Regions from separate parts of the uncultured Faecalibacterium sp. genome, predicted to be linked through region 2. Evidence: a T-box and tRNA genes for the amino acid it is inferred to sense, from the RefSeq annotation. Region 2 holds a T-box; the other holds one or more tRNA genes.
What was found. The T-box of region 2 lies ahead of metG (methionine--tRNA ligase). A T-box ahead of a tRNA ligase gene usually reads a tRNA of that ligase, here a tRNA-Met.

Region 1: it encodes a tRNA-Met, which carries the amino acid that the T-box ahead of metG (methionine--tRNA ligase) is inferred to sense. The anticodon was not compared.

What each region holds. Positions count from the first base shown of each region.
Region 1 is NZ_FMFG01000016.1:697-4,106, forward strand. It holds gene serS (serine--tRNA ligase) at 37-1,368, shown strand; tRNA gene QZL71_RS07215 (tRNA-Met) at 1,572-1,648, shown strand; tRNA gene QZL71_RS07220 (tRNA-Glu) at 1,741-1,812, shown strand; gene QZL71_RS07225 (branched-chain amino acid ABC transporter permease) at 3,009-3,410, shown strand, end outside.
Region 2 is NZ_FMFG01000004.1:42,953-46,362, forward strand. It holds gene QZL71_RS02680 (hypothetical protein) at 1-263, shown strand, start outside; gene QZL71_RS02685 (hypothetical protein) at 283-594, shown strand; gene QZL71_RS02690 (hypothetical protein) at 604-825, shown strand; gene QZL71_RS02695 (Dabb family protein) at 900-1,202, shown strand; T-box leader at 1,248-1,489, shown strand; gene metG (methionine--tRNA ligase) at 1,559-3,410, shown strand, end outside.

The sequences.
Region 1 (3,410 bases), on a different contig from region 2:
TCTGTGCGAACCGAAATAGAGCAAGGAGAGTCAATCATGCTTGATATCAAATTTGTCCGTGAAAACCCGGACGCTGTCAAGGAAAACATCAAGAAGAAGTTTCAGGATGCAAAGCTCCCGCTGGTGGACGAGGTCATCGAGAAGGATGCCAAGTACCGCGCATGCCTGAAGGAAGTGGAAGCCCTCAAGGCTGCCCGCAACAAGCTGAGCAAGGCCAACGGCCCCCTGTTCGGCCAGCTGAAGAAGTGCACCGATGAGGCACAGAAGGCCGAGCTGCAGGCTCAGATCGATGCCAACAATGCCGCCGTCAAGGCCGATGCCGACAAGATGGCTGAGCTGGAAAAGGAAGAAGAGACCCTGTCCGCACGCATTCAGGAGATCATGTACACCATCCCGCAGATGATCGATCCCAGCGTGCCCATCGGCCCGGACGATACCTACAACGTGGAAGCACAGCGCTTTGGTGAGCCTGTGGTGCCCGATTTCCCCATTCCGTACCACACCGAGATCATGGAGAGCTTCGACGGCATCGATATGGACGCTGCAGGCCGCGTGGCCGGCAACGGTTTCTACTATCTGCTGGGCAACATCGCCCGCCTGCACGAGGCTGTGCTGGCCTATGCCCGCGACTTTATGATCAACAAGGGCTTCACCTATGTGATCCCTCCCTTCATGATGCACGGCAACGTGGTGCAGGGTGTCATGTCCTTCCCGGAAATGGATGCCATGATGTATAAGATCGAGGGTGAGGACCTGTACCTGATCGGTACCAGCGAGCACACCATGATCGGCCGCTTCATCGACCAGACTCTGGACGAGGCCACTCTGCCCCTGACCCTGACCTCCTACAGCCCCTGCTTCCGCAAGGAAAAGGGCGCTCACGGCATCGAGGAGCGCGGCATTTACCGCATCCATCAGTTCGAGAAGCAGGAAATGATCGTGGTCTGCCGCCCCGACGAGAGCGCTGACTGGTACGAGAAGCTGTGGAAGAACTCTGTGGAGCTGTTCCGCAGCATGGAGATCCCGGTGCGTCAGCTGAACTGCTGCTCCGGCGACCTGGCCGACCTGAAGGTGAAGAGCTGCGATATCGAAGCATGGAGCCCCCGCCAGCAGAAGTACTTCGAGGTCTGCTCTTGCTCCAATCTGGGCGATGCACAGGCACGCCGCCTGCACATCCGCGTGAAGGGCAAGGACGGCAAGACCTATCTGGCCCACACCCTGAACAACACCTGCGTGGCACCTCCGCGTATGCTGATCGCCTTCCTGGAGAACCATTTGCAGGCCGACGGCACCGTGACCATCCCCGAAGTGCTGCAGCCGTATATGGGCGGCCTGAAGGTCATGGTTCCCACCCATAAGAAGGGCTGAAGAATTGACCGGCTTTTCCACAAGGCTCGGATAAATGGTTGAAAAATCCCGCTTTCTATTCAATGGAAAGCGGGATTTTTGCGTATCTTCGTTTGTATTTTGGACGACACGAAAAAATATGATTTTTTTAAAAATATGTGTTGACAAAAGGGGTATCTGTGGGTATAATAATAGAGCACTGTTCAAGTGCACAAACAATATGTGGCGGTATAGCTCAGTTGGCTAGAGCATTCGGTTCATACCCGAAGTGTCACCGGTTCAAATCCAGTTACCGCTACCACTTTTACAGAGTTTCGCTAAGGTTAGGGGGACGGTCGTCTGCAGTAGTGGACGATGGAAGTCGGAGGTTTTAGCGAAGCTCTGTATTTCTAAGGCCCGTTGGTCAAGCGGTTAAGACACGGCCCTTTCACGGCTGTAACATGGGTTCGATTCCCGTACGGGTCATAAAAACGCCTTTGCGCATTGCGCAAGGGCGTTTTTAATTTGACCCGCACGGGAATCGAACAGCACGGCCCTGCGCAGCAGGGTAAGCAATCAGCCCAGTGGGCTGTTGCTTAGTGCGCGGGTCCCAACGACCAGGAATGTCTAATGTGGTAGCTGTTTCATGCAACCCGTACGAGGAATCGAAGGAACACGGCCGCCCGCAGGCGGCAAAAAAGAGCCCAGTGGGCTCTTTTTTAGTGTTCGGGTCCCATCCTGTAGGAATGTCTAATGTGGTTGCTGCCGCTGCATTCGCTCGGGGGATTTTTAATTTGACCCGTACAGGAATCGAACAGCACGGCCCTGCGCAGCAGGGTAAGCAATCAGCCCAGTGGGCTGTTGCTTAGTGCCTCGGGTTGCGGCTCCCAGCATCCGCGCGTGCCTTGGGCGGCACTTGCGTCTTGCTGGCCGCTGCCCCAACAACTCCTCCCTGCATCGGCCACTGGCCGCGGTCGTCGTTGTTGCAGGTCCCAACGACTAGGAATGTCTAATGTGGTAGCTGCCGCTGCATTCGTTCGGGGGATTTTTAATTTGACCCGTACGGGAATTGCAGCTGAGCTGACCGCCGCCAGCGAGCAAAGACTTCCCCCGGTCGGGGGAAGATGTCGCATAGCGACAAAAAGGGGAGTACAGGGAAGCAAAGCTGGGGCCGTGGTCAGCGGGATGCGAACGCCGCTCCAAGGCGTGAAGCATACGCTGGGAACCACAACCCGAGACAGGGCGGCGGCGCGCCTTCATCTTGAATACCACATGCCATTTTATGGATAAAAAGCCCGGCAGGGGAACACGTTCAGGTGCTCTTCTGCCGGGCTTTTCTGCATTTTTCCGCAGATCTCCGACCTGAAATAGTAACAAAATTATGTCAATTTGACATCAATCCTCCATTTATAACCGCGAAAATTGACTTGCACACCAAAAACTCTGGAATATTCTAGCACTTTCCATATAAATTCATGACAAAGTTTGATAGAAATAATATCTTGTATACAGGCTGCACTTACGTTACAATACAGATGATATTTCAATTGTACGAGCAGAAGGGAGGAAATGGAGTCCACAAGGGCGGTTTTCAATCACGAGTACAGGCCGGTGGCGGATGCAGCGTGCAGTTTTTGCATCATCTGTTCCCATCGCCTGATGCTTAGAACAGGAGGATGTCAATGGAAGTCTTTTTGCAAGCACTGGTAAACGGGATCCTGCTGGGCGGTTTCTACTCCCTGATGGGTATGGGCCAGAACATCATTTTCGGTGTTATGAACATCGTCAACTTCTGCCACGGCGAAATGTTGATGGTGGGCATGTATATCACCTATGTTCTGTATACCTATTTTGGGGTGGATCCCTATGTAGCCCTTCCCATCGTTGCAGTGCTCATGTTCGGTCTGGGTGCGCTGATCCAGTCCACTCTGATCACCCCTTCGCTCAAGACCAAGAGCTTTACGAACCTGCTGTTCCTCACCGTCGGTCTGGGCCTGCTGCTCACCAACGGCGCTCTGGTCATCTTTGGTTCCACCTATTATAAGATCATTACCCCTTATTCGCAGACCTATATCCCGCTTGGC
Region 2 (3,410 bases):
GGTTCATCTCCGGCATTCGGGATCTTCAAGGCAAAGACCCGTTCCTCGATCTGCCGTTCAACCAGTATCACCGTGACCCGGAGTACCGCGCCTTCTGGCAGAAAAAGAACGGCGTGTTTTACATGCTCAACAGTATCGCCTTTCTGATCTTAGCCTTCACACCTGTCACATCGCTGATTTACCGTATCATCTTCGGCATCGCCATCGTGGGAGACCTTCTTTATCTTGTCGCTTACGAAAGCTGGAACCATAGTGCGGATTGACAGCCGGAAAGGGGCCACCATGAATTTGAATCTTTCGGACTGGGATTGGCTGAACGCCGCGCTGGGTGTGCTGTTTTTGTACCGCGGCATCCGGGATCTGTACAATGGCACCGGCACCGGATGGAGCAGTGAGGACGAAAAGAAGCACTTCCGCAAATTTTACGGCATTGCTTCGATCCTTTGCGGTGCACTCTATCTGGTCAACACCTTTCTTCCCAGGGTCGAGCCGCTGCACTCCATTTTGATGGTGGCGGCGCTCGTGTTGTGCGCTGCCCTGCTGATCTCGTATCTGTGCTATACTCTGAGCAGGGACGACAAAACCAAAAAGTGAGGGGTTGCTATGGAAGTCATCTTATCGATCTTAGCCGCCCTTTTCGGCATCGGGTTCGGCATTTTTATGGCGCTGCAGCCGGAGGATGCCATTGCCCTGCATGACCGTGGGCGGTATACGCAGGCACCTGAGCCCACGGAAGAGTACATCAAATTGACCCGGCTGGAGGGCATCGGACTTTCGGTGCTCTGTGCCGTGCTTCTGGTGGTGTTGCTGTTCGCACCCCAATAATACTTTGCAGCTTTCCTCTTGCGTTCGTTTTCTCATCCTGCTACAATGAGAAAAAACGCAGGAGGTATTTTATTATGGTCAAGCATGTGATCCTGTGGCAGCTGAAGGACGAGCTGTCCGATGCCGAAAAAGCCGCCGTCAAGGCAGGCATCAAGGAGGGGCTGGAAGGTCTGGCAGGCAAGGTCCCGGGCCTTGTGGAAGTGCATGTCAACATCAACGGTCTCCCCTCTTCCACTGCCGACCTGATGCTGGACACCACCTTTGAAAGCGCCGAGGCCCTCAAGGGCTACTCCGTCCATCCCGCCCATGTGGCTGTGGCCGACAGCAAGGTGCGGCCCTACACCAAGGCACGGTTCTGTCTGGATTACGAGATTTAATGTTGACAAACCCACCGTTTTTGCGTATTATAGACATAACAATGTAAATTGGCTGTGAAGAGAAGAGTACGCACCGTCTGCGCCTGACAGAAAGCCCGAAGGATGGAACCGGGCAGGCCGCGCGATGCCGAAGATGGTCTCGGAGCTGCGCAGGTGAAAATTGAGCCTGCGACGGGTGCGCCCGTTACCGCGCTGCGCCGTGCTTTTTGGCCCGGCAAAAGGCTGCGCCCGCAAGGGTGCGGCGAAGCAAGGTGGTACCACGAAAGTTTCAGGCTCTCGTCCTTGTCCGGCTCAGTCCGGCAGGATGAGGGCTTTTTTCGTCCCCCGCCAAATCAGGAAAGGAAGAGTATCAACCTATGAGTGAGCACAAGACATTCTACATCACCACTCCCATCTACTACCCCAGCGACAAACTGCACATCGGCCACAGCTATACCACTGTCGCCTGCGACGCACTGGCACGCTTCAAGCGGATGCAGGGCTATGACGTCATGTTCCTGACCGGCACCGACGAGCACGGCCAGAAGATTCAGGATAAGGCCGCCGACGCCGGTGTGACCCCCAAGGAATACGTGGACAAGATCGTAGCCACCGTCAAGGATCTGTGGAAGCTGCTGGACGTCAGCTACGACCGCTTCATCCGCACCACCGACGACTACCACATGGAGTCCTGCCAGAAAATTTTCACCAAGCTGTATGAGCAGGGCGACATCTACAAGGGCGAGTACATCGGCCACTACTGCAAGCCCTGCGAGAGCTTCTGGACTGACAGCCAGCTGGTGGACGGAAAGTGCCCGGACTGCGGCCGCGAAGTGTACGACGCACACGAGGAAGCCTACTTCTTCAAGACCAGCAAGTATGCTGACCGCCTGCTGAAGCTCTACGAGGAGAACCCCCAGTTCATCCAGCCCGAGAGCCGCAAGAACGAGATGATCGCCTTCATCAAGCAGGGCCTGCAGGATACCTGCGTGTCCCGCACCTCCGTGAAGTGGGGCATCCCCGTGCCCTTCGACCCCAAGCACACCATGTATGTGTGGGTGGACGCCCTGAGCAACTATATCTCCGCGCTGGGCTACGGCAACGAAAAATATCACGACTATGACAAGTTCTGGCCTGCCGACTTGCACATGGTGGGCAAGGAGATCCTGCGCTTCCACACCATTCTGTGGCCTGCCATGCTGATGGCACTGGATCTGCCCCTGCCCAAGCGGGTGTTCGGCCACGGCTGGCTGCTGATGAACGGCGGCAAGATGTCCAAGTCCGTGGGCAATGTGGTGGACCCCGTGATCCTGTGCGACCGCTACGGCGTGGATGCCATCCGCTACTTCCTGCTGCGTGAGATTCCCTTCGGCAACGATGGCATGTTCACCAACGAAGCCCTGATCACCCGCATCAACAGCGATCTGGCGAACGATTTGGGCAACCTGCTCAGCCGCACCGTCGCCATGTGCGAGAAGTACTTCGGCGGCACCGTGCACAATGTGGCCGGTACCGAAGCCATCGACACCGAGCTGGAGACCATGGTCAACGAGCTGACCGCCAAGGTCACGGCCGACATGGACAGCCTGACCATCCCGCAGGCCCTGATGGAGATCTTTGCGGTCATCCAGCGCGCCAACAAGTACATCGACGAGACCGCTCCCTGGGCGCTGGCCAAGGACGAGGCCAACAAGCCGCGTCTGGAGAGCGTGCTGTACCACCTGTGCGAGGCACTGCGCGTGTGCGGCATCCTGCTGAACGCATACCTGCCCACCACCGCGCCCAAGATGATGGAACAGCTGGGTCTGGACGCATCTGCTCTGGACCTGACCAAGACCACCTACGGCGCACAGGAGACCTACACCGTGCACAAGGGCGAGGCACTGTTCCCCCGCATCGATGTGGCAAAGGAAATTGCCCACCTGAAGGAAGAGGACGAGAAACGCAAGGCCGCTGCCGAAGCTGCCAACAAGGCCAAGGCCGAAGCAGAGAAGAAGGCTGCCGCCCCCGCCGAGGAGAGCACCGTGGACTTTACCCACGAGGAAGAGATCGACTTTGACACCTTCTGCAAGGTGGAGCTGCGCGTGGCCGAGGTGCGCGCCTGCGAGAACCTGAAGGAGAGCAAGAAGCTGCTGCACCTGACCGTGTTCGACGGCGAGCGGGAGCGCTGCATCCTTTCCGGCATTGCAAAGTGGTTCAAGCCGGAAGACCTGATCGGTAAGAAGATCG